Armatimonas rosea: one gene and its partner. Each later gene encodes a partner of the first gene's protein in a complex. Links are inferred from orthologs where the notes say so. Each region holds a gene or a part of one and is shown in the gene's direction. Other genes may lie near its edges.

Region 1 (15,584 bases):
GCCGATCTCCCACAACTTGGTCGAGGCGCGGACCATGGCCAAGGCGGTCGCCCACCACAAGAAGATCGTGCAGGTCGGGACCTGGCAGCGCAGCGGGAAAGAGTTCACCGATGCGATTTCTTTCGTGCGCAACAACAAGCTAGGGAGCAAGATCGTCCTGGTGCGGGCGTGGCGCACCGATGGCTCCCAAGTGGGCAATGATAAACCGTCGGCGCCCCCGGCGACCCTAGACTACGACATGTGGATCGGCCCCGCTGCGATGACCCCTTACGCCCCTAACCATGTCCACGGCAACTGGCGCTGGTTCCTCAACACCGGCACGGGCATGACCGGCGACTGGGGGGTCCACATGCTGGATATCGCGCTGCTGGGGATGAGCGCCACCAACCAGGACCTGGTGATGCCCCACTCCGTGAGCGCCTACGGCGGCAAGCTCGCCTTCCCCACCGATGGCCGCACCGCCCCCGATACGGTCGAGGCGATCTTCCACTTCAAGAACCCGGACTTTATCATGACCTGGTCCACCGGCCGCGACTACCCCGACAAGCCCGACTGCGGGGTCGAGTTTGTGGCCGCCGATGGTAAGTTTGTCCGGGTCTGGCGCGGCGGCTGGTCGGTGCACGCCCCCAACGGCGAGCTGATCCCCAAAGAGGGCTCCCCCGCGGTCAACGACCACTGGCAGAACTGGCTCGATGGCGTCCGCACCCGCACCCAGACCCGCTCCAGCCTCGCGTCGATGGCCCAGACCACCGCGGTCTGCCACCTCGCCAATATCGCGTATCTGTGCGGCGAGACCGTCCACTTTGACAAAACCAAGATGGATCTCGTGGGCAACACCGGGCGCAATACCACATCGTACTGGCGCGAGTACCGCAAGCCCTGGAAGCTCCCCACCTACAAGTAGCCCAATGCAACAACAGCAGCACCGGGAACCGCAACAGAGCCGCCCGCGCTGGCGGCTCCATGCCGGGGAGTGGGTGATCCTGCTCCTCAATGCCCTCTTGGCAGGCTTCGCGGGCTGGCTTAGTAGGGCCATTACCCTTAGTCCTGACCTCCCCCTAGAACCTCGTCAGCGGCTAGGAAACTCTCTTGCAATAGGCTCGCTCTGGCTGATTGCGCTGGGAGCGGGGCTGACCTGCCTTCTTCTGCTGCTGCGTCAGAAACGCCTCGCGGCTTGGTTTCAGTGGTTTGTTGCGGCAGGATTTGCCGTCGTTGCAGGAGCATACGTGTTTTTTGCAAGCCGCCACCAACCACTCTTGTATCTATTGCCTAGTCTAGGTGCCCTACTCTTACTCACCACCCTCTTTGCTCTCTCTGGACGGTTTCTGCAAAAACGACGCGACGACAACTAAACTATGCAAACCCAACAAGTGCCCAAACAATACCGCCGCCGCTGGCGAATGAGTGCTGGGGAGTGGGTGATCCTGCTTCTGAATACCCTGGCCGCAGGTACCAGTGCCTCCCTAGGTCTGTTCACTCTTTTATGGGGCTCCTTGGTAGACCCCATGCGGCACACGAGCACGGGGGTTTATCTGATCGCAGGCTCTCTCTTTCTGGTTGCGCTGGCGGCCGGCGTGACGGCTCTTCTGCTCCTGCTACGCCAGACACGGCCCGCGGCGTGGTTTCAGTGGCTAGTCTGTCTCGGGGTTTTCGCTCTCGCGGTGGTGACTTGGCCCCAGTGGAGTAAACAGAATATGCTTGGGAACCTTGTGGACCTTGGAGCTCTTCTTCTGGTACTGCTCTTGTTTGTCTTCTCAGGGCGCTTTCTTCGAGCCGTTGACAACGAGGAATGAGGAGCTCCCTCGGTGCTTTTGCCAGAGGAGCAGGATCAGCAGCAGTGTTGGGGACATCAGCAGGCCCACGAGCCGTAGGAACGCGTCCTGGAAGCTCAGCACAAACACAAGAAGCGCCACGACCGTGAGCACCACGGTCGCGGTGAAGGAGCGAAGCGCCGCCAGGAGAAGCCAGACCCCCAGCACGCCCACAAGGACGATCACCGCGACCATCCACCAGGTTGTCTGTAGGTGGATGATGCTCCCGGGATCGGGGATGCTGGTCAGGAAGGCGGCGACAGTCGCCCCAAACCCACACAGAAGCCCCCACCAGCTCGCAAGGACGCGCGTGAGTGTGGCCGCCAGGTATTTCATAGGATTTCCTCTATCTCCCTGCATTGTAACATGCTACTTTTTACGCCCCCTGCGCACGACGAGAGCGCCGTGTGCAGGGGGTGTGGTTCTCCTAGCTAAAGTAGGCAATCTGGACGTAGCCATTGCCACCGGGCTGGTTGCTGGCGCCGCCCACTCCCACTCCCGCAAGGTACTCGGGGTCGGAGGTGCCCCCGGGTAGGACTCCTACTGTCGTTGTGCCATCATTGCCACTCTTGCCATCGATTGTGGAGGCCGTCGCGAGTGGGTAGGCAATCGTGGAGCCGCCCCCACCGCCGCCGGGGTTGTTATCTTTCCCGCCAGCAGCCCCTCCGTAGTAGCCCGCGCCCCCACCGCCGCTAGAGACCGTTCCGTTTCCAATGGCATTGCCTCCCTGGAGAAAGCTACCGGCACTTCCTCCCAGCGCTCCACCACCCGCGCCTCCTCCGGCGGTTCGGGTTCCTCCCGCTCCCCCAGCACCACTACTCCCATGACCGGGGAGCCCATCGATCGCACCGCCACCACCGCCGCCCCAAGACAGGGCTCCACCGCCGCCTGCTCCTGCCACCACGATCTCCTCCGCAGAGCCAAAGGGAGCACGAAGCAGTGCCGTCCGTCCCCCACCACCGCCCGACACGCCCGGAGAGCCCTGGCTACTCCCTCCCAATCCAAAGGCAGCTGAGGTTGTCGAGCCTGCTGTAGCCACCTGCCCTCCCTGTCCCACGAGAATCTTGAGGGTCTCACCGGGAGTCACGGCAAGGCGCCCGGCGACATACGATCCCGCGCCGCCGTTGTGCCCCCCGCCGGCTCCCCACAGCTTGACATAGAGATTGACGACACCGGCAGGCACCACAAACTCCTGTAGGCTCCCCGTGTAGCCAAAGTTATTTTTGATCAGTACGGGTGAGGCGGGAGTGGGAGTCGGTGTTGGTGTTGGTGTCGGGCTGGGTGTCGGTGTGGGGCTTGGCGTGGGCGTTGCACCGGGGAGCGGGGTTGGGCTGGGGCTAGGAGTGGGGGTTGCCTCGGTCGAAGCCCCCCCGCCCCCACAGCCCTCCAAGACTCCCAGCGCGGTCGTGAGCGAGAGCGCTAGAGCCGTTAAGAAGCCACCTCGGCTCAGGCGGGTTTTGGGTGTGGGTACAGATGTCTGGTTCATGCGAGTGTTCCTGGGGAAGGTCCCCTGGCCCCCTCAAACGAGGATGACCAGGGTTCCTTGGATGGTCAGAAGAAGGGGGTTATCCTTCGTCGGCATTGCTTACTGGCTCACCTTGAAGCGCCCCACATCACCGGTGCGCAGCAGGCCGATCAGCTCGTAGTTGCCCAAGATACTGGTCGGGTTGGTGCGAACCGCGGGCAGGAGCAGGCCTGTGGTCTTGAGGCTGGTGAAGACGCTATTGCCAGCCAGGTTCTCCCCGAGCAGCTCGATCGTGTGGCTTCCGTCGGCGTTGGCCTCCGGGTTGATCGTCCCCACCACCGCGTACTTCACCGAGCCATCGCCGGTCACAAACGAGACATTGCCGGTGAACTCGCTGGGTGGGTTGAGCTCGCTGGGAGGATCGGCAGCGGGAACATCGTGCTCGAAGACCAGGCGGCCGGTGAAGTTACTGGCGCTGACAAAGGCACCAAAGCACGGGCCGGGGGGAAGGAGCCCGGTGCCCGCAGTGCTCCCAATCAGGATGGGGCCTCCCGTGACTGTCTTGTAGGAGCGCAGCAGGCTGACGCGGCCGGTGTCGTTGTGCATGCCGGGGACATTGGTGATGTAGTAGTTGCCGGTCAGCGAGTAGGTTCCGCCCTGCGCCCCGACCGTGCCATGGATGCGAAAACCCGCGTAGGGGATTCCTAGCCCTTGCAAGTCCACCACACCGGTGGGAGTACAGGCGATGCTTACCGGGACACTCTGCCCTAGGATCACGAGCTTACCGGTGCTGGGATTGGGGCTATTGACAAAGAGGGCGATATTGCTGCTGCCCCCTCCGACGGTACTGACCCGAATCCCGGTCCACTGCGACCCCGCGACAAAGGGGTTGGCAGCGTGTGCAAAAGCGGTGCAGGAGAGGAGCGCGGCGGCTCCCAGAAGCGAACGAAGTAGAGTTGTTTTCATGGTGATTTTCTTTCTTTCGTCTTTGTTTGTAGACAGCACCATCCTACGCCTCGACCCAAGACGGAATCGTGGACAGTGCTGGGGGTGTTGCGTGGACGAAAGAAAAGCAAAGCCCTCCTGTAGACAGAGTGCTTACAGGAGGGCTCCTTGAGAGACAGGCTAGAGCAGGGCGATTCGTCGCGCCCACTCGGGATAGGTAGCGTCCACTTTATACTCCAAGAACTTCTCCAGTAGCTTGCCGGTGGTCGCATCGTAGCGCTCTACGGTCCCAACACCGTGCTTTGCACGCGAGCGCAGGATGAGCTGCGTCCCCTTCTCCCAGAAATGCCACTCCTCGATAAAGTACTTCTCTCCGCTGAGCTTGAGTACACACTTTCCCTCTTTAAACGAGCAGAGCCGTGACCCCGCAAAGTAGTAGTTATTCGCCGAGTCATTAAAGTGCACCCCTGTGAGTAGCCCCACGAGTTTCTTATCCGGGCTGATCTTTGGCTCTGTCCCAATCGAGTCGTTACCCTTACAGGTACCATCCGCGATCACGGTAACCGTCTTTCCACTCTGGTACTTAATTGTCACATTTCCATGCTCTTTTTTCTCCGTACAGGTAGAAAACTTACATTCAACGTCTTTGAAAGACACCAAAACTACAGAATCAGTACGCCCTCTCTCATTGGCACTAACGGAAATAGCAAACATCAACGAAATACACAAAAACAAACTATATCTTCTCATCGTTCAAGAATCCCCATTTTAAATACTGAGTAGCATAAACCACACCAGTACTTTTTAGTGTCAAACTTCATTCAAAAAGTTACACCTAATATAAATCACAAAATATACACACATAAACAAAATATCAAAACTTAAATCAATATTATTAATCAATAAATAAACTAATCACACAGAAAATATCAAAACACATATCATTCTATTAAATAATTAAATTTTATCACTCAATACAAATAGATCTTCTGCAAAGTTATTATTTTTTTCATGGAGTCGTGGCCCGCATGAGGACCACCCCTTACCTAGGTTGACAGTGCTCCCATCATGAGATAAAATATCCCTTGCGCCCGTGGCCCGGCCCCGTTCTTCGGCGGCTGGGCTTTGTGCTGTTTCATAAAAAACGACTATGTTCGAGGCTCTCGCAGAAAAACTACAGAACGCCTTTGCCAAGCTACGGGGCAACCAAAAGCTCACGGAAGCGGATGTCGATGCCGCACTCCGTGAGGTGCGCATGGCCCTACTTGAGGCCGATGTCAACTTCAAGGTGGTCAAGAACTTTATCGCGCGGGTCAAAGAGCGCGCGATGGGTGAGAATATCCTTGAGGGTCTGCAGCCGGCGCACATGGTCATCAAGTTTGTCCATGAGGAGATGATCGCCACCCTCTCCGGCACCGATGCCGAGGGCAAGCCGCTCACCGAGGCGATTCCCCTCGCGATGGCGAGCAAGCCCCCCACGGTTCTCATGCTCTGTGGGCTCCAGGGCGCGGGAAAAACCACGCTAGCGGGGAAGCTGGCGGCGCACCTGAAGAAGCTGGGGCGACAGCCACTCCTGGCCGCGTGTGACCTGCAGCGCCCCGCGGCGGTCAAGCAGCTCGAGGTGGTCGGTGGGCAGGTGAAGGTTCCGGTCTTCTCCCAGACCACGGGCAAGACTCCGGTTCAAGTGGCGACCGAGGCCGTGGAGTTTGCCAAACAAAACCGCTTGGATGTGGTGATTCTCGATACGGCCGGCCGCCTGCATGTGGATGAGGCGCTCATGGAGGAGCTCCAGGCGATCCAGGCCCAGACCCAGCCCGATGAGATTCTGCTGGTCCTCGATGCCATGACGGGCCAAGATGCGGTCAATGTGGCGACTCAGTTTAACGACGCTTTAAGTGTCGGCGGGTTTGTTCTGACCAAAGTGGACGGCGATGCGCGGGGTGGCGCGGCGATCTCGGTGCGGGCCGTGGTGGGCAAGCCGATCAAGCTCGTGGGGATCGGGGAGAAGATGGACGCGCTGGAGGTCTTCCACCCCGAGCGCATGGCAAGCCGCATCCTAGGGATGGGCGATGTCCTCACCCTGATCGAAAAGGCCGAGGCGGCAGTCGATGAGAAGCAGGCCGCCGAGATGGAGAAAAAGCTCCGGGGCGGCAAGTTTGACTTCGAGGACTTCCTCTCCATGCAGCAGCAGATGAAGCGCTTGGGGCCGCTGGAGCAGCTCTTCAAGCTCCTGCCGGGCGTGGGGACGCAGCTCAAGGATGTCGACTGGTCGGTGCCGGAGAAAGAGATGGCGAAGGTGGAGGCGATCATTCGCTCCATGACCGCCAAGGAGCGTCGCAGTCCCGAGCTCATCAATGGCTCGCGGCGAAAGCGAATCGCGACAGGAGCAGGAGTGAGTGTTCAGGAGATCAACCAGCTCCTCAATCAGTTCGAGCAGATGCGGCGTATGATGCGCGCCATGTCCAGCGGAAAAGGAATGCCCGGGATGCCACCCATGCCGGGGATGCGGGGGATGGGCCAGCAGCCGGGCGCGCCCTCGAAAAAGAAAAAAGACGGTGGTTCGAGCGGCGGTGGCCGTTTCAAGCTACCTTTTCGGTAAAATATCAAAGGAACTATAATCAACAATGGTCAAGATTCGTCTGCGCCGGGATGGCGCCAAGAAGAAACCGTTTTATCACGTCGTCGCCGCCGATGTGCGGCGCGCCCGTGATGGACGCTTTATCGAGGAACTGGGGTACTACAACCCCATGGTTGCTGCGGATAAGGAGCCCATCATGGAACTAAAGGAGGAGCGGCTACGCTATTGGCTTAGCGTGGGCGCACTGCCGACCGACAAAGTGGCAGCAATCCTCCGCAAACAGGGGATCCTACCCTCCGCTTAGAGAGGGACGACCCAAAACCGCCGGAAAGCAGGATAAAAGTACAATCAGTGAAGCAGACAGTCGAATATCTGGTTAAGGCGCTGGTGGATTCCCCGGACGACGTTCAAGTGGACGAGATTCCGGGCGAGGAAGCCACGACCTACGAAGTGCGCGTTGCCGCAGATGACCTGGGTAAGGTGATCGGAAAGCAGGGGCGAATTGCCAATGCCCTGCGTACTATCGTCAAAGCAGTCGCAATGAAAGATAAGCGCAAGGTCTACGTCGAAATCGTCGCTTGACGAAATTGACGCTAGATTGAAGCGCACCGAACACGCGAGGGGCTGTGATGGAAAGCGACAAACTCGTTTTAGTCGGAGAAATCACTGCCCCCTTCGGTATGAAGGGGGAGGTTAAGCTTCTCCCGTATCTGGATGAACCGACTTCGCTGGTGGGCAAGACCTTCTTGCTCCACGGTCAGCCAAGCCGTATTGAGAGTATTCGACTGCACCAGGGAACCGTCCTGGTTCACTTTGAGGGGAAAGACCGCACCGCCGCAGAGTCTCTGCGCGGCATCCAGCTCTTTCTTCCGAAATCCGAGCTTCCCTCCCTCCCGGAAGGGGCCTACTACGACTGGCAGCTCAAGGGCCTTGCGGTCGTGACGGAGTCCGGGAAGGACCTGGGGGTACTGGAGACGATCCTGTACAACCCCGCGGCAAACGATGTGTATGAGACGAGCCTTGCGCTGATTCCTGCCCACGCGCAGTTCGTGCTCTCTGTAGACCTGGAAGCAGGCCGGATGGTTGTCTCGGATGACCCTGGCCTCCTGAAGTAGCGCATGCGGGTCGAGGTAGTGACGCTCTTTCCCGAGCTGATCGAGCAGGCGACAAGCCACTCGATTGTCGGGCGGGCACAGGCAAGCGGCTCCCTCGAGCTCCACTGCATCAACCCACGCGACTTCACCTCGGATCGCCACCGAACGGTCGATGACTACCCCTTCGGAGGGGGTGCGGGCATGGTGATGAAGCCCGAGCCCGTTGTGGCGGCGATTGAGGCGGCCACGGGAGGAGACCCCACCATCCCCGTGCTGCTGACCGCGCCCGACGGCGAGCCCTTCACCCAGGCACTGGCCCAGGAGCTTGCCTCCCTGCCGCGCCTGGTGTTTGTCTGTGGGCACTACGAGGGGATCGACGAGCGGGTGCGCGATGGCTGGATCACCCGGGCGGTCTCGATCGGGGACTACGTGCTCACCGGCGGCGAGCTAGCCGCTCTGGTGATGCTGGATGCGACCGTGCGGCTCTTGCCCGGAGTGCTTGGGAATGAGTCGTCGGCGCACGAAGAGAGTTTTGAGGGGGGCGTGCTGGAGTATCCGCACTACACCCGACCGGCGGTCTTTCGCGAGCGAGGCATCCCGGAGGTCTTGACCTCGGGACACCACGCCAATGTCGCGAAGTGGCGTCGCACGCAAGCGCTGGTGCGCACCCGTGCACGCCGCCCCGACCTCTGGGAAAAGCTGCTGCCTCTGAGCAAGGCGGACCAGAAGCTTCTGGCCGCCCACGATGCCCAGCAGGCACAAGACGAGGCCACGGCCTCGAACAACGAGGCTACGGCCTCAGCACGGGCAGAGCAGTCTGTCCGGGTGGACGAACCTGTGTCCAATCCGGTGTGAGCCTTCTCACAACCGCGAAGAGACCGCCAGGGGACGCCTCCAAAGAAACTAAATTTGTTTGGGAGACGTAAAAGATGAGTAAAGTGAACGCAACCGCGATTCGCGATATCGAAGAGGCACAGAAGAAAGCCGATGTGCCTGCATTCCGTGGCGGCGACAGTGTCCGTGTCCACGTGAAGGTTATCGAGGGTGGCAAAGAGCGTATTCAGATCTTCGAGGGTGTTGCCCTCAGCCGCCATGGTGCCGGCATCCGCGATACCGTCCTGGTGCGCAAGGTTGCTAGCAATGGTGTCGGGGTGGAGCGTACCTTCCTGGTGCACTCGCCGCGTATCGAGAAGATCGAAGTCACTCGCCGGGCTGCTGTCCGCCGCGCCAAGCTGTACTACCTGCGTGGCCTGGTCGGTAAGGCAACCCGCCTGAAGGAAGACCGCAACGGTCGCTTCAGCCGCAGCAACTAAACATCATGGATTCCCCCACTTGTGGGGGCTAGGGGGCTAAACGATGGTGGAGACTTGGACGGAGCGCATCGCGAATCTTTCCTTGCCCACCATCGTCTTGTTTCTGGCGGGGTTAACTGTCGCGCGGCTGGTGCTTCGCGCGCTCAAGCATAGCTTCTTTCTCTTCTTTGCCGAGCTCACCGAGTCGGCGATGCTGGCGGTGGCGCTGGTCTTCCTGCTTCTGCGTCCCTTTGTGCTCCAGACCTACCACATCCCCAGCCCGTCGATGCACCCGACCCTGATCGAGGGCGACCACCTCGTGGTCAACAAGCTCCTCTACCGCCTGCGTGCCCCCCGCCGCGGTGAGATCGTGGTCTTTAAGGCCCCCCCCGATGCCGACCGTAGCGAGCCCGAGTACATCAAGCGCCTGATCGGCCTGCCCGGCGATACGATTGAGGTCCAGGGCGGCTATGTCGAGGTGGGCGGGATCCACTACAGCCACGCCGAGATCCGCGGCATCCTGGGCCTACCCGACACCGACGAGCCGGGTGCTCCGCCGGCTCCCTCGCTCCACCTGACCCGCAAGGGAATCTCCGTGGGAGCGCAGACCATCAGCCCGGAGGAGTTCGCGATCCGGGTGGACCGTCGTGGCGCGCCGGTCGAGATCCAGCCCGGCAAGCTCCTCCGCAACGGCGAGACCTTGCTGGAGGACTATATCGCCGAGGACCCGGAGTACGAGTTCCCCCCCTACACGGTTCCTCCGGGAAGCTACTTTGTCCTGGGAGACAACCGCAACCAGTCCCACGACTCCCACGAGTGGTACGAGCTCAAGCAGGACCGGATTATCGGGCGCGCCGAGGGAATCTTCTGGCCCCTCCCCCGCATCCGGCGGACACGCTAGGCTTGTCTATGGAGAACTTTGAGGCCAGCGCTCGTAGTGAGGGCAAGCGCATTCTCTGTGGGATCGACGAGGTTGGGCGGGGCTGCCTTGCCGGGCCGGTGCTCGCAGCCGCCGTGGTCCTCCCTGAGGGATTCGACCCAACCGGGATCGGCGACTCCAAGAAGCTGACCGCCAAGCAGCGCGAGCGTGCCTACGAGCGCATTGTCGCCGAGGCACTGAGCTGGGGGATCGGGCAGTGCGACGCGGAGGAGATCGACAGGATCAATATCCTGCGCGCCACGCATGAGGCCATGCGCCGCGCCCTCGCCGCGCTCTCGGTCTCCCCCGACCGGGTCTTTGTCGATGGCCTGCCCGTCCCCAACCTCCACCCCGACTGCCTCAACCTGATCGGCGGCGACTCCCGCTGCGTCTCCATTGGCGCGGCCTCAATTCTGGCAAAAGTGACTCGTGATCGGCTCCTGATCGAGTATGATACACGCTGGCCGGAGTACGGCTTTGCCGGACACAAGGGCTACGGCGCCGCGAGCCATCTCGCCGCCCTCGACAAACACGGCCCCTGCCCGATCCACCGCCGCACGTTTGGCCCGGTCGCCCAGCAGGCATTTCGGTTCTAAAATCACATGAAGCAAAACCACTCTAGAAGGCGTCTAAACAGATAATGACTCGCTCTAACCTCGTCCTGGGACTCGCCCTCGCCACTGTCGCCGCCCCGGCTCTTGCCCAGCGCTCGCCCTATAAAAACCTGGTCAACCAGCCCTTTGCCACGATCTCCAACGGCCCGCAATCGTCGGTGGTGCTGGATGTCCCTGTCGGGAAAGACATTCCCACCGCGGTGGAGACCCGCCTGCGCAAGGAGTGGACAGCCCGAAGCCGCTCGCTCTCGGCGGGGCTGGCAAAGCAAAAGGGCCGCGCCGTGTTTCCGGTCTCGACCCTGGTCACCGTGCGCCAGAGCGGCCGCATTGTCAAGCTGCCCGTGACCCGTGCCTTTGGCGATGGGCAGCTCACCTTTACCTTTGAGAACTTCAACGGGGCCAGTATCGCCAGCGCCAGCGGCAGCGCGATTGTGGTGGAGGACTTCCTCAAGGACTTTATCAACAATGTCTACCCCCGCCTGGTCGCGCTCTACGGCAAGCCCGCCTTTAGCGGCGAGGTCAAGATTCGCTCCGTGGGGTTCTTCAACACCGGCACCGCCACCGATGTCCAGCGCCTCGCCTTTGGCGCTTACTCACCATCGGAGAACCGCATCTACCTGCCGCTCTACCAGAGTGTCGACTCCATCGCGCACGCCCTCCTGCTGAACCTGGTCCATGCCTTCCATGGCCCCCTTGCCTTCCAGTACGATGCCTGGGAGCAGGGCTTTGCCCGCGCCGCCGCGACCGTGATCGCCCGCGACCCCGCGCTGGGCTTCGCCGATCCCACGGCCAATAGCCTCTACACCCTCCTACCCTACTACGATATTCTCAACCAGCCCGCACTGGGAAATAGCACCTTCTTCCCACCGTCGCAGGCGAACCTGCTGATCGACGGCGAGATCACGATCGCCAAGATGCTCCAGGTGCGCATGGGCATGAGCGGAGCGGCCTGGCTCAAGTGCTATATCGAGGACACGAGCTTTTTTAAGAATGTCAATGCCGCCTACTACGCCGCTGCCGACACCCAGGGCACCGCGCTGGCGGGCAATGTCCCCGCGCTCAAGAACATCGTCGCCGGGGCGCTCCCCACGGTCGAGGGGCTACCCTTTGCGGACTGGTTCCGCCAGCAGTATGTCCTGGATACCAGTGTCACCACCGGCCCCAAGCTCTACGCCTTTGTGCTGCCGTCGCAGCCCAGCGCCGCCAACAACGAGCAGTCGGCCCTGATCGCCCTGGTCTACTACCGCACCAAGACCGACGGCGACGAAGAGCTCCTCACCGGGCGCGCCTACGCCACCTACCTCAACTCTGATAACACGCGTATCGGGCTGGGCAGTGGCTCGGAGCAGGCGCAGATCGAGCAGGGCGAGGGTTTTTTGACCACCCTGGCCTTCCCCAACCAGGGCTTCGACGATGGCCGGCTGGTGGCGGACTTCTCGGTGGGCGGGCTGACCGCACGCACCTACCTCGCCCAGGGAATCAACGGGGATCTGATCTCCACCCTGACCGGCGGCCTCGATGGCAGTGTCGCGGTGAACCAGACCACGGTCCTGGCACCGATTGCGACACGTAACCAGAGCGGCAACAACGTGGTCCGGCGCGGCTTTGGGGTGACTCTCGGGGCGCAGCTCGGTGAGCTAGCCCGGACCCAGGTGACCATCACCAGCGGCCCGACCATCCAGAGCTTCCGCCGCAACACGGGCGATGGGATCAACTACGTTATCCTGCGACCCGCTGGCTCGGGCGGCGGGGTGACCACCCTCAGCCATACCTTTGCCTTCGGGGCTCTGAACCTGGTGAGCTTCCCGCTCCGCCCGCTGGAGCCCACGGTCGAGGGCGCGTTGGGACGCCCGGCGACCGACTTTCTCCTGGCAAACTGGGACCCGATCACCCGCACCTACGCCGCGGTCGCGCCGGGCACTCCCAGCACGGGCCTGCTCGATCCGGGACGGGGGTACTTTGTGAAGTTTGTGGGGACGCCGGGCGGGCCGACCAACACCAGTGTCAGCCTGACGGGGGTCGCGCCCGCCACCGATGTGGACTACACCGTCCACCTCGCCTACGGCTGGAACCTGATTGGGACGCCCTTCTCCCAGGACCTCGACCTGAGCAAGACCCTGGTCAAGTACCTGGAGAACGATGCGATCGCCTTCTCCGCGGCCACGGGCACCGATGTGAACACCGCGCCTTTTGGGGCACTGGTCGCCGATCAGGTCTGGGCGCTCAACCCCGACACGGGGGCCTACAGCGCGACCAACGCGCTCTCGTCGGACTGGCGTGGCTACTGGCTCCGGGTCTACGCGCCGCAGGGGGTGAGCCTCCTGATCCCCGGCCCCGATACCCCCACCCGTGCGGTCAAGACCCGTGCGCTCGTGCCGCTCGCAGGCCGGAAGCCCGACTGGGCGGTCGCGCTACGGGCGAGCCAGGGAGCCCGCACCTCCACCGTGACCCTGGGCTCCGCGCCCGGCACGAGCCGCAGCTTCGATCCTGGCTGGGATGTCGAGGCACCACCCGATATTGTCCCCGGTGTCACCCTCGGGGTGGTGAGCGAGACGAATGCCACGGCCGGGGGACGAGTCGCGGCGGACTTCCGCAGCGGCACCGATACCCAGCGCGGCACCTGGAGCCTCGCCCTAACCGCGGCGCAGTCCGGCCCCGTGACCCTGACCTGGAGCGGACTGGAGTCGCTTCCCAAGACCACCCAGCTCACCCTGCGCGATGAGACCACCGGGCAGCGCATCCCCCTCGCCAGCCGCTCTGGCTGGAGCGTGAGTGTCCAGGCCGGGCAGACCCGCAAGCTCCAGCTCATCGCCGACGCGGGCCGGAGCCAGCCCCTGAGCATCACCGGTCTGGTCACTCGTCCCACGGGCCGTGCCAGTGGCGGCGGCGTCCGCGTGGAGTACAACCTCACCGCCGATGCCGATGTGCTGGCCGAGGTGACCACGCTCACCGGCAAGAGCGTGCGACGGCTCGCGACGGGCCGGGGCCGTGCCACCGAGCGCCAGAGCATCCTCTGGAACGGCCTCACCGACAGTGGCCAGTCGCTGCCTGCGGGTAGCTACCTCCTCACCCTGACCGCTCGCACCGACGACGGCCAGAGCACACGCGTGACCCGCCCCGTTCAGGTACTTCGATAACTATGACACGACGAAATTTTCTGGCGCTCAGCGCCCTGGCATCTCTCGCGGCAGGCTGTGGCGGCGGCGGGGGTAACGATAACAACGCGGCGCAGGTCAAGGGGATTGTCTACGACTCCCTCCAGTCCGATCTCCCCTTGGAGGGGGTGACGGTCACGATCGGCACCGCCTCGGCCGTGACCACCGCACGCGCTCAGGCGAGCTCCACCAACCTCGTGGGCTCGTTCCGGATCACCGGCGCGGTGATCGGAGCCAGCACAGCCACGATCACCGTCCCCGGCAAACCCGCGCAGACCGTCGCGTTTCAGCCATCGCTTGCCGCGGGCACCAACCCCGATCTTGCCCTCTACATCAATATCGGGCAGGTGCGGGGGCGCGTGCTCGACGAAACCGGTAAGCCCGTGAAGAACGCCTTTGTGGTGGTCAATACCGCTCAAGGGAGCATCAGCGGCTTTAGCAACACCGATGGCACCTTCTTAATTGATCTCGTCCCCGATGGCCCTGCGGAGCTCTCCGCCGGCTCGGGGAGCAAGATCGCCACCAAGAACCTCACGGTTGCCTTTGGGATCAATGAAGCAGGCGATCTGACACTCCAGGTCGATCCCAACCCCAATCCTCCCGCGCCCCTCAAGACCATCTCCGGGAAGGTGACCTCGGCGCTCGACAGTAGCGCCATCCCCAACGCGCCGGTCTTTCTGCTACGCGACAGCATCCAGCTAGAGACCATCAACACCGATACCGCGGGCAACTACTTCTTCATTGTCCCCGCGGGCACCTACGCGGTCCAGGCAGTTCCCGGTGGCTATGTCAGCGAGACCAAGCCCGCGGTGCTGGCCAATCCCAACAACCCGCTGACGGTCAACTTCAACCTTACCCCGCGCTAAGCCAGAGATCGAGGGCGGTAAAGAGAAGCAAGCCCGACGAGACCGCGATATTGACATTGAAGAAGGCGATATTGAGCCGCTTCAGGTCCGTGGGCGAGATCAGCGCGTGCTCGGCGGCGATCAGGGCGGCGGCGAGGGCCACTCCGGTGAAGTACCAGCCGTGCAGCCCTGCCAGCCGCCCCAGCGCGAGCAGGAGGACGATCATCAGGGCGTGACTGGCTCGCCCAATCGCCAGCGCGGTGCGTGCCCCGAAGCGCACGGGTAGCGAGTGCAGCCCCGCTCCCCGGTCAAACTCAGCGTCCTGAAGCGCGTAGATCGTGTCAAAGCCCACCAGCCAGCAGACCACCGCCGCCCCCAGCGCCAGAGGGACCAGGGTCAGGTCGCCGCGCACCGCCACCCACGCCCCCACGGGCGCAACTGCCAGCGCGAGCCCTAAAAATGCGTGGCACCAGTGGGTGAAGCGCTTGGTGTAGGAGTAGAGAAAGACAACCCCCAGCGCCACCGGGGAGAGCGCCAGCGCCAGCGGGTTGAGCTGCCAGGCCGCGACCACGAGCAAGAGCGAGGTCAGCGCGGTAAAGCCCTTCACAAACCCCACCGAGACCAGTCCCGCGGGGAGAGCGCGGCTCGCCGTGCGCGGGTTCTTCGCATCGTAGTCCCGGTCCACCAGGCGATTAAAGGCCATCGCGGCAGAGCGTGCGCCCACCATCGCCACCAGGATCCAGAAGAGCGTCCGGCCGTCGGGGAGGCCCCGTGCCGCCAGGAGCGCCCCCATCAAGGCAAAGGGGAGGGCAAAGAGTGTGTGCTCGATCTTGATCATCTCTAGGACGATCCGCAGCTTTCCCATA
Region 2 (15,498 bases), on another replicon or contig:
GCGTCTTGCTGTCCTCGTTCCTCGGACACAAAGGCCTTCGGCCATAATCCCGAGTTCACTCGGGATGGGCGGAGCCCTTCGTGTCGGAGCTTGCGACGACAGCAAGACGCCCCCCTCCAACGGGGGCGGTCTAAACCGGGGCGATTTTTTTATTGTGTATACTGAGCAGGTATGGCCGACGAACCTGAACCGATCTCGCGCATGGAAGCGCTCCGAGGTCTACGCATCTCCACACAAGAGGGGCTCTGGGCGACGGTCTTTGTGGTGCTCACGGGCGGCGCGTTCCAGATCGGGTTTGCACGCCACCTCGGGGCCAACGACTTTGTTTTAGGGCTGCTCGCTGGGCTCCCCGCCGCCGTAGGGCTCTTGCAGGTGCCGGCCTCTCTCTACATCGAGAAACGCGGCGAGCGGCGGCGCTTTGTGGCGTTCTCCGCGGGTGCCGGGCGGCTGGCGCTGGCGGCTCTCGCCCTGGTCGCACTGTTTCTCCCCGATCCGCTCCGGCTCGCGGCGTTTCTGCTCCTGCTGATTCTCTCCTCGGCGCTCCTGACGATCACCGTCCCGGCGTGGACCAGCTGGATGAGCGACCTCGTCCCCAACGATGCCCGTGGGCGCTACTTTGCGGGCCGCAACCGCCTCGCGAGTATCGTCGCGATGCTGGCGCCTCTACCCGCCGCGTGGCTCCTCGACAAGCTCAAGCCTGAGGCGGGGTTTCCGGTTCTCTTCGGTCTCGCCGCGATTCCGGCCGCCGTGTGTTTTCTGCTGATCCTGCGCCAGCCCGAGCCCCCGATGGTGCGCCAGCTCGAGAAGACCAACCCGTTCACGTCGCTCAAGGCTCCCTTCGCCGACCCGAGCTTCCGGCAGTTTCTGGCCTTTGCGGGGACGGTGGTCGTGGGGCAGGCGCTGGCGGGGCAGTTTTTCATGGCCTGGCAGGTCGATAAGGCGGGGCTGGAGCTGCCCTATCTCTCGGTGCAGGTTCTGGGCGCGGTGGCGTCGGGGGCGAGCCTGGCGACCATGCCGCTCTGGGGCTACCTTGCCGATAAGTACGGGGGGCGCCCGGTGCTGATGATCGGGAGCTGGCTGGTGCTGGTGGCACCGCTGCTCTGGTGCTTCACGAGCCACGGGGCAAACTGGCTCAACTACCCGCTGATTGTCGTGCTGAACGTGACCTCGGGGGCGGGCTGGGCCGCGGTGGGGCTGACCCAGTTCAATCTTTTGCTCTCGATGACCCCCGACGATAAACGCGGCACCTATGTGGCGGTCTACTCGGCGTTTACGGGAGTGGTGGGGGGGATCTCGCCCATTATCGGGGGGGCGCTGATGACCGCGCTCTCGCATCTGCCCCTGCCCGCGGGCCTCAATAACTACAAGGTGATGTTCCTGCTCACCGATATCGTCCGCGTGGCCGCGCTGATCTTGCTTCGCCAGCTTAAGATCGAGGACAGTAAGACGACCCGCTTCGTGCTGGGGCAGCTGGTCGGGACGGGGACCATGGGGGGCTTTCGACGCGCCCAGCGCCTCGCTCGCACCACGGATGCCGAGGCGCGCGAGGAGACCGTGCGGGAGCTTGGGGAGCGGAAGTCGTCGCTGGCGGTGGAGGAGCTGGTGGAGGCGCTGGGCGATGTCTCCCACGCGGTCCGTGCCACGGCGGCGCGGGCGCTGGGGGAGATCGGGGACACGCGTGCGGTTCCTGCGCTGGCCGCAAAGCTCCTTGACCCCGCCGCCGCGATTGGCGAGGAGGCCGCACACGCGCTGGGATTTCTGGGCGACCGCGCCGCTACCCCCGCGCTGGAGGCGGCGTCCCGTGGCCCCAATGCAACTGTCCGCGTGGCCGCCCTGCGCGCTCTGGGCCGCCTCGCCGACCCGGCCTCGGCCCCGACCCTGCTCGCCGCCCTCAACCCGGATCGCCCGACCCGCTGCGAGGCGGCCTGCGCGGCCTTAGCGGCGATTGGGGAGAACCTGCGCCCGGAAGACCGTACCGAGGCCGAGGAGCGCCTGCTCGCCCTGCTCGTCCCCGAGGTCGATCAGGGAATGCGCCTCGCCGCCGCCCGTGCGATTGAGAAGCTCGCCCCCGCCGTCCCGGAGCTGCTCTGGCTGCTAACCGTGAAGCTCACCGACGAAGCAGACCCGGCGGTGTTAGCGCGACTCTCCGTGGCGCTCTCGCGGCTGGTGCGCGCCCATGCGCCCAAGCCGGAGAGTCACTTTCCGTTTCTGCTAAAGATGGCGCGGCGCCTGGAGGGCAAGGGCCTCTCGTACTTGCAGGCACTCTATGCCGCCGCGGACACGATCCTGCCGCCGGGGACCCTCTACCCGCTGCTCTCGCTCAAGGGGATGGCACGCGACGAAGCCCTGCACAAGCTGGTCTCCGACCGTGCCCTGCTGGAAGTCTTTAGCCAAGGGGACTACCTGGGCCTGACCCAGCGCCTCCCCGAGCTCGCCCGCCACGACAACGATCCCCCCGCCGAGGAGGCACTCCTCGCCCTGCTAATGCTCGCTAAAGCGCCGCCTCAATAGCCGCGACCACCGTGGGATCGTCGGGCTTGGTCTTGGCCGAGAAGCGGGCGATAACCTTGCCGTCCTTGCCGACCAAGAACTTGCCGAAGTTCCACTCGATCTCGCCGCCGAGGGGAGCGGGCAGGCCGGTGAGGTAGGCGTAGAGCGGGTGGATGTCCTCGCCCTTGACACTGATCTTGCTGAACATGTCAAAGGTGACCCCGTAGGTGAGGGAGCAGAATTCTTTGATCTGGGCCTCGGTACCGGGCTCCTGCGCGCCGAAGTTGTTGGCGGGGAAGCCCAGAATCCGCAGCCCCTTGTCCTTGTACTGCTGGTGAAGCGCCTCAAGCTGGGCGTACTGGGGCGTCAGGCCGCACTTGCTGGCGACATTGACGATCAAGAGCACGTGCCCCGTGTAACTCTGGAGCGCGGTCTCGGTGCCGTCGATATTGGGAAGGGTGAAGTCGTAGAGAGAAGCCATGTTGATCCTTGTTGTATCCTTACGCCAAAGATACGACTCTTGCGCTACAATGGTTCCATGATCTACGCAGAGACCTTCGAGACCCGCTTTGGCGTCATGACCGTGGCCGTGGACGACGATGGGGCGGTGGTGTCGCTGGATTTTAGCGAGAGCGCGCCGGAGGGGAGCACCCTCGACCCTCTCAAGACCCGCCAGGCCAAGCGCCAGATTCAGGAGTTCTGCGACGGTGAGCGGACGGTCTTTGAGCTCCCGCTCGCCCCCGAGGGGACGGAGTTCCAGAAGCTGGTCTGGGCCGAGGTCGCCAAGATTCCCTACGGCCAGACCCGCACCTACGGCCAGATCGCCGCTGCCGTGGGCAACAAAGACGCCGCCCGCGCGGTCGGGGCCGCCAGCGGTGCCAACCCCATCCCCCTGATCGTCCCCTGCCACCGCGTGATTGCCGCCGACGGCGGCCTGGGCGGCTTCGCCTACGGCACGGGAGTCAAGTCCCGCCTCCTCGCCTTCGAGAGCGAACAGCCCAGCCTGTTCTAGACCACCATGCTCTACCGCTGCCGCAAGTGTGAACAGGTCGAGGCATTTGGCTGTCTGCCTGCCGTCTCCTGTGGCATGTATCTCATGGTGCTTCTGGGAATCTCCGTGGGATCCTTCTCTGTCGCGCTTCAGGTTGTCGCCCATGCCGCACGCCGCGTTGCCCATGCCGCACGCCGCGTTGCCCATAGCGCCACACCTCCGCACCTACCCTGGTGGGTAATGCCAGTCGGGTTTGTTATCGGGATTCCCCTTGTTGTGCTGGGAGCCTATCTCTGGGGACGGTTTTTAGAGCTGATGGAGTACCTATTCGTCGCCTTGCACCGTTGCCCAAACTGCAAAGCTCGCCGCTGGTCCTGGGGCTTTACCAGCGGATTTGGGCTCTAAAAACAAAACGCCCCGTGGCATCCCTTTTGACATCCCTCCCCCGGCCCCTCCCTTCGCTCTGTTTCCCGCTTCGCGGGGACGAAGGGAGGGGAGTCAGAGGGGTGGGTTGAGCTAGTCCCCCCCTCCCTTCCCCCCGACGAAGTCGGGTCTCAGGGGAAGGGAGGGGGCAGGGGGGAGGGATGCCGGAGTTCTACCGGTTGGCGATAAGCGGCGCGATCAGCAGGCTGACGACGCTCATGACCTTGATAAGAATCGAGACGCCCGGGCCGGAGGTGTCTTTGAAGGGGTCGCCGACCGTGTCGCCCACGACGGCGGCTTTGTGGGCATCGCCGCCTTTAGCGTGGCCTTCCATATCGCCCTTCTCAATGTGCTTCTTGGCGTTGTCCCACGCGCCGCCCGAGTTTGCCATGAAGAGGCTGAGGGTGGAGCCGACCGCTAGCGCACCAGCGAGCATGCCGGCGAGGGCGGTGGGGCCAAGGAAGAAGCCCGTGAGGATGGGGGCGAGGATGGCGACCAGACCCGGCTGGATCATCTCGATCAGCGCGGCCTTGGTGGCGATATCGACAATATGAGCGGGCTCCGGGTCGGCCTTACCTTCGAGGAGACCAGGAATCTCCTTGAACTGCCGGGCGATCTCCACGACAATCTTCCCGGCGGCGCGTCCCACCGCGAGCATGGTCGAGGCACCCACCCAGAAGGGGAGGATCGCGCCCAGAAGCACGCCGATCAGGACGGTCGCATCGGTGAGCTCAATGTGGAACGGCTTCCCACGGGCGTGGCTGATCTCCATCGAGTAGGCGGAGAAGAGTGCGACTACGGTGAGGGTGGCGGAGCCGATGGCAAAGCCCTTCCCAATCGCCGCGGTGGTGTTACCCACGGAGTCCAGCTCGTCGGTGATGTCGCGGACCTCTTTACCGAGGCCGCTCATCTCGCTGATGCCGCCCGCGTTATCGGAGATCGGGCCGTAGGCATCGACTGTCATTACGATCGCGGTGCCCGCCAGCATTCCTACGGCCGCCAGCGCGACTCCGTAGAGCCCCAGCTGGGCATTGGAGAGCCAGGCCACGGCGCAGAGGATCGCCATGGGGACGATCACCGACTCTTTACCGACCGCGAGGCCCTGGATGATATTGGTGGCCGCGCCGGTCTGCGACGACTCCGCGACACGGCGGATCGGCTTATGGGCGGTGTAGTACTCCGTCACCAGCCCGATCGCCGCGCCTCCAATCGCACCCGCCGCGAGACAGATGGTCACGGCCTGGGTCGCGCCTAAGAGGGGCATGAGGATCGCTGAGACAACGGTGAGCGCGATCGGGGGGATGATCAGACAGTTGCGCAGGACACTGGCGGGCTTGCTGTTGCGGAGCGCACGTGCCAAGAAGATTCCGAGCAGCGAGATCGCCAGCCCGACTCCGGAGAGGATCAGCGGGAGAGCACCACCCAGAGCGCGCTCAGCCTCTTCGGAGAGAGTGGGGGCGAGGCTCTTGAGGTGGCCCATGTCAGCGGTGGTGAGCGCAATGGCCACGGCCGAGACAATCGCAGCGACCATGGACTCGTAGATATCTGCGCCCATGCCGGCCACATCCCCCACGTTATCCCCAACATTATCGGCGACCACGCCCGGGTTGCGGGGATCGTCCTCGGGGATTCCCTCGATCACCTTGCCGGCGATATCGGCTCCCACATCCGCGGCCTTAGTGTAGATACCGCCACCGATACGGGCAAAGAGGGCGATACTACTGGCACCCACCGCGAAGGCATGGAGTGTCCCGTTCATCTGGTCGGTGCCATGGAGGAACCAATAGATCCCTGTCAGGCCGACCAGCCCGAGACCCGCGACCGCGAGGCCCATCACCGCACCGCCATCGAGCGCGATCAGGAGGGCATTGGGCTTGCTACCGCGGCGGGCCGCCTCGGCCGTGCGTACATTGGCGAGGGTGGCTGCTTGCATGCCGCAGTAGCCCGCCAGGAGGGAGAGAAACGCGCCCAAGACAAAGGCACCGCCCGCAAGCCAGCCGAGCGTGAACCCTAAGGCAAGAAAGACGACCGTGGTGTAGACCGCGAGGACCGTGTACTCACGCTTGAGAAACGCCATGGCACCCTCGCGAATGTACTTCGCGATGGTATTCATGGTCTCCGTGCCGCCTATGGGCTGGCGACGGACATTCCCATAGAAAAAAATTGCAAAAGCAAGCCCGATAGACCCAATCACAAGGGGGGATAGTATCCAGGGCGCGCTCAGTTGTCCTGCCAAAGGGCAGACCTCCTCTTCCGATTATCAAGGCTTAGATTGCTGCAAGTCTTGCGCCCGCGAACCCAGAAAAGCTCAGGGCGTCGAAAGGGGCACGGCAGCAAACGTCGGTGCCGAGAGAGAGTATACCCGACTTTGTGAAAAATTTCCCTAATTCGCCTGTGTGTTTTTCCATGCCACGATCGCGGCCTGGGTATCGAGGAGACGAACCATGAGCGCGCCGCTGTCCTGGGCGAGGAGGGACGCCAAAGACTCAGGCTGGTAGAGGCTCTCAAACTCTTTCTGGAGCACGCCCGAGAACACCTCCGCGATACGGGGGAACTCATCGTGCATCCAGGCCTTGAGGAGCGTGTACTGCGCCTCCATGAACGGCTTGGGATGGCCAAGCTGAGCCGCATCGCAGATCAGCTCGACCAAGTCACTAAAGCGTGCCTCGAAGGCATCGGGGGTAAGCGCAGTGGCCTCCCGGGTTAAGGTCATGGACGCTTGCTCTGCTCCACGAAGTTAAGACGAAGATCGCTCACCATGGCCTTGAGCGGCAGGCGCTCCTCGGGGGCGACATGGGGCTCTAGCTGCTCGGCGAGGAAGCCGACCGTGTTGATCGCCATCTGGGCCTGGGCGAGATCGCGCTCGATCTGGCCGGTCATCGGGTTGGCGACAAGCCCCATGCGGAGCCACGCAAGGTTGCGTAGCTCGCCCATGAAGAGGGCCAAGACCGAGCGGACATCGGGGAGCTCTGTGCTCTCTTCTTCGTCGCCCTCACCCTCGTCGTAGCCCAGAGGGGCCTCTTCAATCTCGGGTTCTGGAGCGGGTGCAGGGGCAGCGGGTGCGGGGGGCGGGGCGGGGGCGGTCTCCTCGGTGGTCAGACGTCGGCGGTCGCGGAAGGTGAATCCTTCTTCCTCTTCTTCGGGCATGGGGGATTGTAGCACGCGCGGCTCCCTCTCTGCAATGGGGTACACTGGACATCAGGATGAAGGCAGACGCAGCAGAGGTTTTTGAAGAGGTCGGGGAGACTACCACCAAGCTCCTCCAGCGGGTCTTCTACCGGTCTTTCGAGTACCAGGGCGAGCTCTTGACTCTCTTGGGACGAGCGGTTAAGGCGATCTGGAAAGAGGGAGTCCACCTCGGTGACTTTACGCGCCAGCTCACGAGCGTGGGCACGGAGTCGGTGCCGATTGTCTTGCTCACCGTGGGGTTCTCCGGGGCGGTTCTGGCGCTCTACACGGTCGGCTCCCTCACCAACCTCGGGATCGGGAACCTCCTGGGAGGCATTGTCGCGCTCTCCATTGTGCGTGAGACCGGCCCGCTGATCACCGCCGTGACCCTCATCGCCCGCGTGGGCTCCGGGATCACGGCCGAGATCGGGGCGATGAAGACCAGCGAGCAGGTCGATGCGCTCCGGGCCATGGGAATCTCCCCGGTTGCCTACTTAGTTGTCCCTCGCCTGCTGGCCTGCCTCATCATGGGGCCGGTGACCACGCTCTTTGGGGATGCGGCTGGGGTCTTTGGGGGCGGGGTGATCGCGGTAAACCAGGGCCAGACCGCCCGCCAGTACACCGACTCCTTCCGTCAGCTGCTCGAACCCAATGGCTCCGATATCTTCGAGGGGCTCCTCAAGGCGCTGGTCTTTGGGGCCATTATCGCCCTGATCGCCTGCCGTGAGGGGCTGGAGACCAAGGGGGGGGCCGCGGGTGTCGGGCGCTCGACCAACCGCGCCGTGGTCTTTACCATTATTCTTGTCTTCGCAGCCGACTTTGTGCTGACCTGGTTCTTCAAGGCAAAGTCGGTGATCTAAGATGGAGACAACCCCTGCCCCCCCTCGTATTCGGCTGAAGGACCTGTGCTACACGGTCGATGACCGGGAGATTCTCTCGGGGATCACGCTGGATATCGCGCCGGGGGAGATTCTCTGCGTCATGGGCCTCTCCGGAGCGGGCAAGTCCACGATCCTACGCTGCATCGCGGGGCTGGTCCCGGCAACGAGCGGCGAGCTACTTATAGATGGAGTCGATCTTGTCGGAAAGCAGGAGCGGGAGCTGCTTCCCATACGCGCCAAGATGGGGGTGGTCTTCCAGTACGCCGCTCTCTTCGACTCCATGAATGTCTACGCCAATATCGCCTTCGGGCTCCTGCGGGGACCGCGCTGTAGGGAGTTCAAGAAGACGCCGCGGGCGGAGATCACGCGCCGGGTCCAGGAGCTCCTCAAGGAAGTCGGGCTGCCGGGGATCGAGAAGCGCATGCCGCCAGAGCTCTCGGGAGGGATGCGCCGCCGTGTGGGGCTGGCGCGCGCCCTCGCTACCGAGCCGGAGATCGTCCTCTACGACGAGCCAACCAGCGGCCTTGACCCCGTGACCGCGGCGGCGATCGACGATCTGATCGTGCGGACGCGTAACACAAAAGGAGTCACGAGTGTCGTGGTCTCCCATGACATGCAGAGTATCTTCCGAATCGCGGATAAAATAGTGATGCTCTATGAAGGGAAGGCGCAGATCTACGGCACTCCCGACGATGTACGAAACAGCGACGATCCCATTGTCCAGCAGTTTATTCGTGGCGAGATCGACGGCCCGATAGAGATTGGATAGGTCATGAATCACAGGAATCAAAAAAATTATTTTCTCACGGGAGCTATCGTAGCCACCGTCGCTGTGGGAGGCTCGCTCGCCAAGAGCTGGCTCAACCGTATGCAAGTGGCTCGGAACTCCTACCCCGTGACCCTTGTCTTGAAGGATGCGCGAGGGCTTCGGGGAAGTGAGCCTATCGAGATAGCCGGTGTTCCCGTGGGACATGTCACACGAGTGCACCTCGCCTCCGACCTGCGCCGTGTGCTGGTGGAGGCGCGACTCTCCCGGGAGCTGAAGCTGAGCCAGGACTCGTCGGCGTGGGTGGAGGTTCCGCTTCTGGGGGGGAGCTCCACTGTGCACCTCGAGCCGGGGCACGCCACCGCGCTTCTTGCGCCGGGGGCACAGATCCAAGAGAGAGTCTATGAGTAGAGGCAATTTTGTCACGGGGGTTGTTGTCACCACAGGAATTGGGGGGCTGGTGTTCTGCTGGACCTGGCTCAACCGAACCTTCCAGGAGCGCAACACGGTCGACTTCCGTGTGGCCTTTGACGATGTCAAGGGGCTCAAGGGGATGGAGGAGGTGCGGGTCGCCGGCTTTCAAGTCGGGTCCGTCAAGAGCGTCCAGCTCGCCCCCGATGGCCGTAAGGCGATCACGCTGCTACGGATCAACCGCGATGTGAAGATTCCCGTGGACTCCAAGATCAGTGTCTCGTCTGGTCTGCTGGGCGGCGGTGCCGTGGTGACCATTGTCCCTGGCAACAAGAGCGACCTGATCACCGAGGAGACGACCAAACAGAGCCCTCTGGCCGGCGAGCCCGCCGCGGGTCTGGACTCGGCGCTGGCGGGGGTGAGCAAGTTCACCAACGACGATGCCCTCCGCGCTGATCTCATGGCGACCGCACACAACCTCCGGCTAATGAGCGAGAAGATCAATAAACTGGGGGCGATCGGGGCGCTCGACGATCCCAAGGGCGATCTGCAGGGGACGCTCCGTAACCTCCAGGCGACCTCGGCGCTGCTGCCGGGAACCATGAAACGCGTGGATACGGTGCTGGCCAACGCCGCCGATGTCGCGGCCTCGGCTAAGAGCATTGTTCCCTTGCTCGAAAAACAAGTGGTGGTTCTCTCCCGCGAGACCCAGACTCTGGTAAAGGACCTCGATACCGTGATGAAGTCCGGCGGACGGATCGCCGCCGAGACCGAGGGGCTGGCGCGTGAGGCCAAGCTGACGGTCGCCGATAGCCGGGAGAGCATCAAGGCACTGCTCCGCTCCGCCAACGATGCCGCCTCCGGTGCCGCCGGCCTCGCCGAGCAGCTGGCAGGACTGGTGGGGGATAAGAACCTCAAGGGAAATATCATCGCGGCGACTGGCAACCTCACCAAGGTCTCGGACAATTTGGTGGCGATCTCCCAGAAACTCGATGCCACCGCAGGCACGCTCTCCCAGACCGCCACCGACCCGGAGCTCTTGGGCAATATCAAGCTGACGGTCGCCAATGTGAAGGATGCTAGCGGCTCGATTAAAAATTTAATGGCCCGTGTGGAGACCTTGCGCCTGCCGGGTGAGAAAAAAATTAGTACCTCGCCCGCGCCAAATCGCCCTGTGGAGAGGGGCAAACAGCCAACCTGGTACGAGCCGGGCTTGACCGGAGACTTTCTGTACGATACAAAGGCGGAGCGTTTTCAGCTCGATACCAACTACGCACAGGTCTCAGGCGGTCAGCTCTTCCGAGTAGGAGTGGCCGATGCGACTGAGCGTAATCGGGTCAATGTGCAGCTCGGGCAGAAAAGCGGAGAGCTCTGGACGCGCTACGGCCTCTTTGGCAGCAAGCTGGGAGTTGGCTTCGACACGCAGGCAGGACCGCTACAATGGCGGCTCGACCTGCTCGATCCCAACCACTTTACTGCCAATACACGGCTCCGAGCGCGTCTAAATAACAACACTGCGCTGGTCTTTGGGCTAGATTCCGTCGGCAATGGGAATCGTCCATCGGTCGGCCTTCAGATAAGGAAGTAAAACTATGAACGTCATTTTACAAAAGGATGTGGTCAAGGTCGGGAAAGAGGGCGAGGTTGTCGCTGTCTCCGATGGCTACGCCCGCAACTACCTGTTCCCCCGTGGCCTTGCTGTCTCCGCTTCGGGTGGAGCGCTCAAGAACCTGGAGGCTCGCCATGCCGCTGAGGAGCGCAAGAGCGAGGCACAGCTGGCGCAGGCTCAGCAGGACCAGGCCGCACTTGAGGGCAAGACCGTCAAGATCGTGACCAAGGCCGGGGCCGGGGATCGTCTCTACGGCTCGATCACCTCGGGCGATATCGCCGCCGCGCTCAAGAGCGACCTTGGCGTCACCGTGGACAAGCGCCGCGTGCTCCTGCTGGACCCGATCCGCGCCGTGGGCACCTTCCATGTCGATGTCAAGCTCCACAAGGACATCACGGTTCCCGTTACCGTGGCGGTCGAAAAGGCGTAGCCGAGGCCGCGCAGACAAGCCAGGGCGCGGCACTAAGCCGCGCCCTTTTGTGTTTTATGTGCCATCTCCCCCGAGCCATCTCCCCGCGCCTTAGAGCGCGACCCTCTTCCCCCGTTGCTCCTTCGTCGCGGGAAGAGGGACAAGCCTACCAGGATAGGTCAGCCTCTCTTCCCAGCGAGGAACGAGCTATCAGGGGAAGAGAGGTGCCTGAGCCGTGCGAAGGCGGAGAGATGGCTCTCCCTGGAAGTTTCTTATGACCGGACGCGTCCCCCCCCAAAACATTGAAGCCGAGATGGCGGTCCTAGGCTCCATGCTCCTGGGCGACCGCAATGCCATCGAGCGGGTCACCGAGTTCCTGGACAAGCAAGACTTCTACCGGGAGGCACACGGGCGCATCTTCGAGGCCATGCTCTCGCTGGTCGATAAAGACGAGCCGGTGGATATCGTCACGCTCAAGGACGAGCTCACACGCCGAGGGACTCTGGAGCAGACCGGGGGCTACCTCTACCTGATGCAGCTCGCCGAGTACGTCCCCACCCCCGCCAATATCGTCTACTACGCCAAGATCGTCTCCGAGAAAGCCGTCCTGCGCCGCCTGATCGAGACCGCCTCCGAGATCGCGGGGATGGCCTACGGCGAGACCGACGAAGTAGACACACTCGTAGACCAGGCGGAGCGCGCGATCTTCAATGTCGCCCGCAAGCGCAAGACCGAGGGCTTCACCCCCCTGCGCCCCCTTCTGAGCGAGGTCTTCGAGCAGATCGATGTCGCCTACCACGATAAAGGCGTCGTTAGTGGCACCGACACCGGCTTCTACGACCTCAACTACATCACCAGCGGCCTCAAACGCGGAGATTTAATCATCGTCGCCGCGCGCCCCTCGATGGGGAAGTGTCTCACTGCACGAACCCTGGTTGATGATCCGCTAACCGGCGAGCGCCTCACCATTGAGGAAGCCGTTCGCCGAAAGATGCCGCGCATCGCAGGGGTCTCGGAGTGCGGGCGTATCCGGCCCACCGCCATCTCGGATTGGATTGACAGCGGAATCAAACCCGCCTTCCGTGTCACCACAAAAACGGGGCGCTTTGTCGAAGTCACAGGGCACCATCCGTTTCTGACTGTCAAGGGCTGGCAACCTCTTCATGATCTGGTGGTGGGAGATAGTATTGCTGTACCTCGACACCTGCCTGTCTTTGGTAGGGACAACAACCTTTCTTCGGATCGAATTCGTCTTCTCGCTTACTTGATTGCTGAAGGGGGATTGACCGATTCTTGCCCCGAATGGACGAATACTGATCCTGAGCTGATTGCAGATTTCAAAAAAATTATTGCCTCGGAGTTTTCAGAGTTAAGTGTGCGACAGGAGAAGATCACTTACATAGTCTCGCGATCCTTTGTTCCTGGAACACGGAAGAATCAACCGAATCCCTTAACTGATTGGCTCAGGGAACTGGGGCTCTGGGGGAAACTTGCTGAGGAGAAAAAATTTCCTGATTGCATCTGGGAACTCTCCAAGGAATCACTCGCCGATTTTCTGCGTGTATTGATGAGCTGTGATGGCACTATCTATCCCATGAGCGGTTTTGCTCGAATCGAGTTTGCGGTTGCCTCGGAGCCACTTGCTCGGGATGTACAGCATGCTCTTGTGCGCTTTGGTATCGTGGCAAAACTCTGGCAAAAAAATAAGCGTTGCTGGCGTGTCGAAGTGACTGATCCAGAATCCGTTGCTCGCTACCAAGCAGAGATTGGTTGGCTTGGAGAGAAGGCACAGCGTCAGTTCCGCTTGGAACGTGATACCGCTCGCCGTGGAAATCTGGGGCACCCCCCCAAGGAAGTCTGGGATTTTGTGCGTGTCGCGGCTCAACAGCAAAATCTCTCATTGACCGAACTTGCCCTGAGTACTGGGGAAATTACTGGGCGGGCGGGCTACAATCCTCATACCAATCGTGGCTTGCCTCGTCATCGGCTTTCTGCTTATGCCGAGATTCTTGATAATGATAACTTGCGTGCGATCGCAAGTCCCGAGCTTTATTGGGATGAAATTATCTCCATTGAATCGCTTGGTGAGCAGCAGGTTTATGATCTGACAGTGCCTGATGGGGCGAATTTTATCGCTCAAGACATTATTGTTCATAACACGGCTCTGACGATGAATATTGGGCAGAATGCGGCGGGCAAGGGAAGTGTGGTGGCGACCTTCTCGCTTGAGATGAGCAAGGAGTCGCTGGTGCAGCGCATGATGTGCTCCGAGGCAAAAGTCAATGCCCACAAGCTGCGTACGGGGTTTCTCCAGGACGAAGAGTGGTCGCGGCTCTCGGAGGCGGTGAATAGGCTCTGGGACGCGCCGATGTTTATCGACGACACCACGGACATGAGCTCGCTGGAGATGCGCGCGCGGTGCCGTCGCCTGAAGGCCGAGCAGGGCTCGCTGGACTTGGTGATTGTCGACTACCTCCAGCTCATGCGCGGCTCCAGCAAGAACTCCGAGAACCGCAACCAGGAGATCACCGAGATCGCCCGCGGCCTCAAGAGCCTCGCCCGCGAGCTAGATGTCCCCGTGATCGCGCTCTCCCAGCTCTCCCGCTCCGTGGAGCGCCGTGAGGACAAACGCCCCATGCTCTCTGACCTCAGGGAGAGCGGCGCCATCGAGGCGGAGGCCGATCTGGTTGCGTTTATCTACCGTCCCGCGTACTATGCGCGCAAGGATGCGGTCTCGCAGGAGGCGGAGGAGAAGGCGGAGCAAGAGGGCGGCGAGTACGAGGGAGAAGAGGCGGAGGTGATTATCGCCAAGCAGAGAAACGGCCCCACGGGGACCGTCAAGCTGGCGTTCTTGCCCAAGTTTGCCTGTTTTGCCAACCTGGCCCACAATACGGAAGGGCCAGATTTTTAGGGGGACGGAATTTGAAAATCTTAGTGATTGGTAGCGGTGGACGTGAGCACGCGATCTGCTGGAAGCTGGCGCAGAGCCCACAAGTGCGCAAGATCTACTGTGCGCCGGGCAATGCGGGGACCGCAGAGGTCGCGGAGAATGTCGCTATCGACGTGATGGACATCGAGGCGCTGCGTGTCTTTGTGGAGCACCAGAAGATCGACCTGACCATCGTCGGGCCGGAGAAGCCGCTGATCGCTGGGATTGTCGATGTCTTTGAGGCACGGGGCTTGCGTATCTTTGGTCCAAGCAAGGAGCCCGCGCAGCTAGAGGGGAGCAAGGTCTTCTCCAAGCGGCTGATGAAGGATGCCGGGGTGCCGACGGCGGACTTTGAGGTCTTTGACGATCCCCAGAGGGCGCGGGAGTACCTGGCGCAGGCGCGCTTCCCGATCGTCGTCAAGGCCGATGGCGAGGCGGCGGGCAAGGGGGTCGTCGTGGCTCAGGACTACGCCGAGGCCGAGACCGCGGTGCGTCAGATGATGGAGGAGCGTGTCTTTGGGGCGAGCGGGGAGCGTATCGTGATCGAGGAGTGCCTCTCCGGTCCTGAGGCCAGCGTGCTTGCCTTTGTCGATGGGGAGACCGTGCGCCCAATGATCGCCATCCAGGACCATAAGCGCATTGGGGAGGGCGACACGGGACCCAATACGGGGGGAATGGGAGCCTACGCGCCCGTGCGAGTCGCCCCGCAGAGTGTCGTAGACGAGGTCACCCGGCGCATTATCGAGCCGACCGTCGCCGCGATCCGGGCGACGGGGATTCCCTACCGAGGAGTACTCTACGCCGGGGTGATGCTCACCGAGAAGGGGCCGTACTGCATCGAGTTCAACTGCCGCTTTGGCGACCCCGAGGCGCAAGTGGCTCTGATGCTCCTGGAGAGCGATCTGGCGAGTATCTGCCAGGCGGTGGTGGATGTCGAGCTGGACAAGGTGCCGGTGGTCTTTAGCCAGCGTGCGGCGGTGACGGTTGTGATGGCCTCGGGAGGCTACCCAGGGCCGTACGAGACGGGCGTGCCGATGACGGGACTGGAGGCGGCACAGAAGCTGGACGCGCTGGCGATCTTCCACGCGGGCACCAAGCGCGACGAAGACGGCCAGCTGGTGACCAACGGCGGAAGGGTCCTTGCGGTCACGGCGACCGGGGAGACCTTTGCCGAGGCGAAAGAGCGAGCCTATGCGGGGGTGGGGCTCGTCCGTTTCGATGGTGCCTACTTCCGCCGGGATATCGGCTGGCAGGCGTAGTGGCACAAAAAATGTTCTTGCAGGTTTATTGCGAGGCATGATAAACTGTCCGGGCGCTTTCCCTAGGAGAGTGCTCGAAATTCTTCTGATTGGTTTGCCGTGACGGTCTGAGCGTTTGCCTCTTAAGGGAGGCCCTGCTCCCAGCGTCCTCCGGCCACCTTC

Evidence for each region.
Region 2: rplS (region 1) and rplI share a complex: the UniProt entries of both Bacillus subtilis proteins name them as parts of the 50S ribosomal subunit. The link is inferred for Armatimonas rosea from one-to-one orthologs.

What each region holds. Positions count from the first base shown.
Region 1 is NZ_JACHGW010000001.1:944,412-959,995, reverse strand. What follows is about bases 7,548-10,514. They hold rplS (50S ribosomal protein L19), read left to right. Parts: upstream 7,548-8,822; coding sequence 8,823-9,206; downstream 9,207-10,514. Other genes in these bases: HNQ39_RS04220 (ribonuclease HII), read left to right, coding at 10,095-10,514; lepB (signal peptidase I), read left to right, coding at 9,250-10,086; trmD (tRNA (guanosine(37)-N1)-methyltransferase TrmD), read left to right, coding at 7,918-8,748; rimM (ribosome maturation factor RimM), read left to right, coding at 7,548-7,914. Outside these bases: HNQ39_RS04290 (Gfo/Idh/MocA family protein), read left to right, coding at 1-904; HNQ39_RS04285 (hypothetical protein), read left to right, coding at 909-1,352; HNQ39_RS04280 (hypothetical protein), read left to right, coding at 1,356-1,793; HNQ39_RS04275 (hypothetical protein), read right to left, coding at 1,755-2,147; HNQ39_RS04270 (glycine-rich protein), read right to left, coding at 2,239-3,297; HNQ39_RS04265 (hypothetical protein), read right to left, coding at 3,397-4,242; HNQ39_RS04260 (hypothetical protein), read right to left, coding at 4,402-4,815; ffh (signal recognition particle protein), read left to right, coding at 5,372-6,820; rpsP (30S ribosomal protein S16), read left to right, coding at 6,846-7,103; HNQ39_RS04245 (KH domain-containing protein), read left to right, coding at 7,151-7,381; more of rimM, read left to right, coding at 7,429-7,547; more of HNQ39_RS04220, read left to right, coding at 10,515-10,700; HNQ39_RS04215 (FlgD immunoglobulin-like domain containing protein), read left to right, coding at 10,745-13,855; HNQ39_RS04210 (carboxypeptidase-like regulatory domain-containing protein), read left to right, coding at 13,858-14,739; HNQ39_RS04205 (UbiA-like polyprenyltransferase), read right to left, coding at 14,726-15,583. UniProt on the Bacillus subtilis protein: This protein is located at the 30S-50S ribosomal subunit interface and may play a role in the structure and function of the aminoacyl-tRNA binding site.
Region 2 is NZ_JACHGW010000002.1:1,304,002-1,319,499, forward strand. What follows is about bases 9,565-12,445. They hold rplI (50S ribosomal protein L9), read left to right. Parts: upstream 9,565-10,722; coding sequence 10,723-11,169; downstream 11,170-12,445. Other genes in these bases: HNQ39_RS14015 (MlaD family protein), read left to right, coding at 9,565-10,718; dnaB (replicative DNA helicase), read left to right, coding at 11,423-12,445. In the rest of the region: HNQ39_RS13965 (MFS transporter), read left to right, coding at 172-2,511; HNQ39_RS13970 (glutathione peroxidase), read right to left, coding at 2,492-2,971; HNQ39_RS13975 (methylated-DNA--[protein]-cysteine S-methyltransferase), read left to right, coding at 3,029-3,502; HNQ39_RS13980 (hypothetical protein), read left to right, coding at 3,509-3,886; HNQ39_RS13985 (sodium-translocating pyrophosphatase), read right to left, coding at 4,077-6,128; HNQ39_RS13990 (hypothetical protein), read right to left, coding at 6,288-6,617; HNQ39_RS13995 (DUF1844 domain-containing protein), read right to left, coding at 6,614-7,051; HNQ39_RS14000 (MlaE family ABC transporter permease), read left to right, coding at 7,108-7,932; HNQ39_RS14005 (ABC transporter ATP-binding protein), read left to right, coding at 7,934-8,722; HNQ39_RS14010 (MlaD family protein), read left to right, coding at 8,726-9,130; more of HNQ39_RS14015, read left to right, coding at 9,123-9,564; more of dnaB, read left to right, coding at 12,446-14,059; purD (phosphoribosylamine--glycine ligase), read left to right, coding at 14,071-15,336. UniProt on the Bacillus subtilis protein: Binds to the 23S rRNA.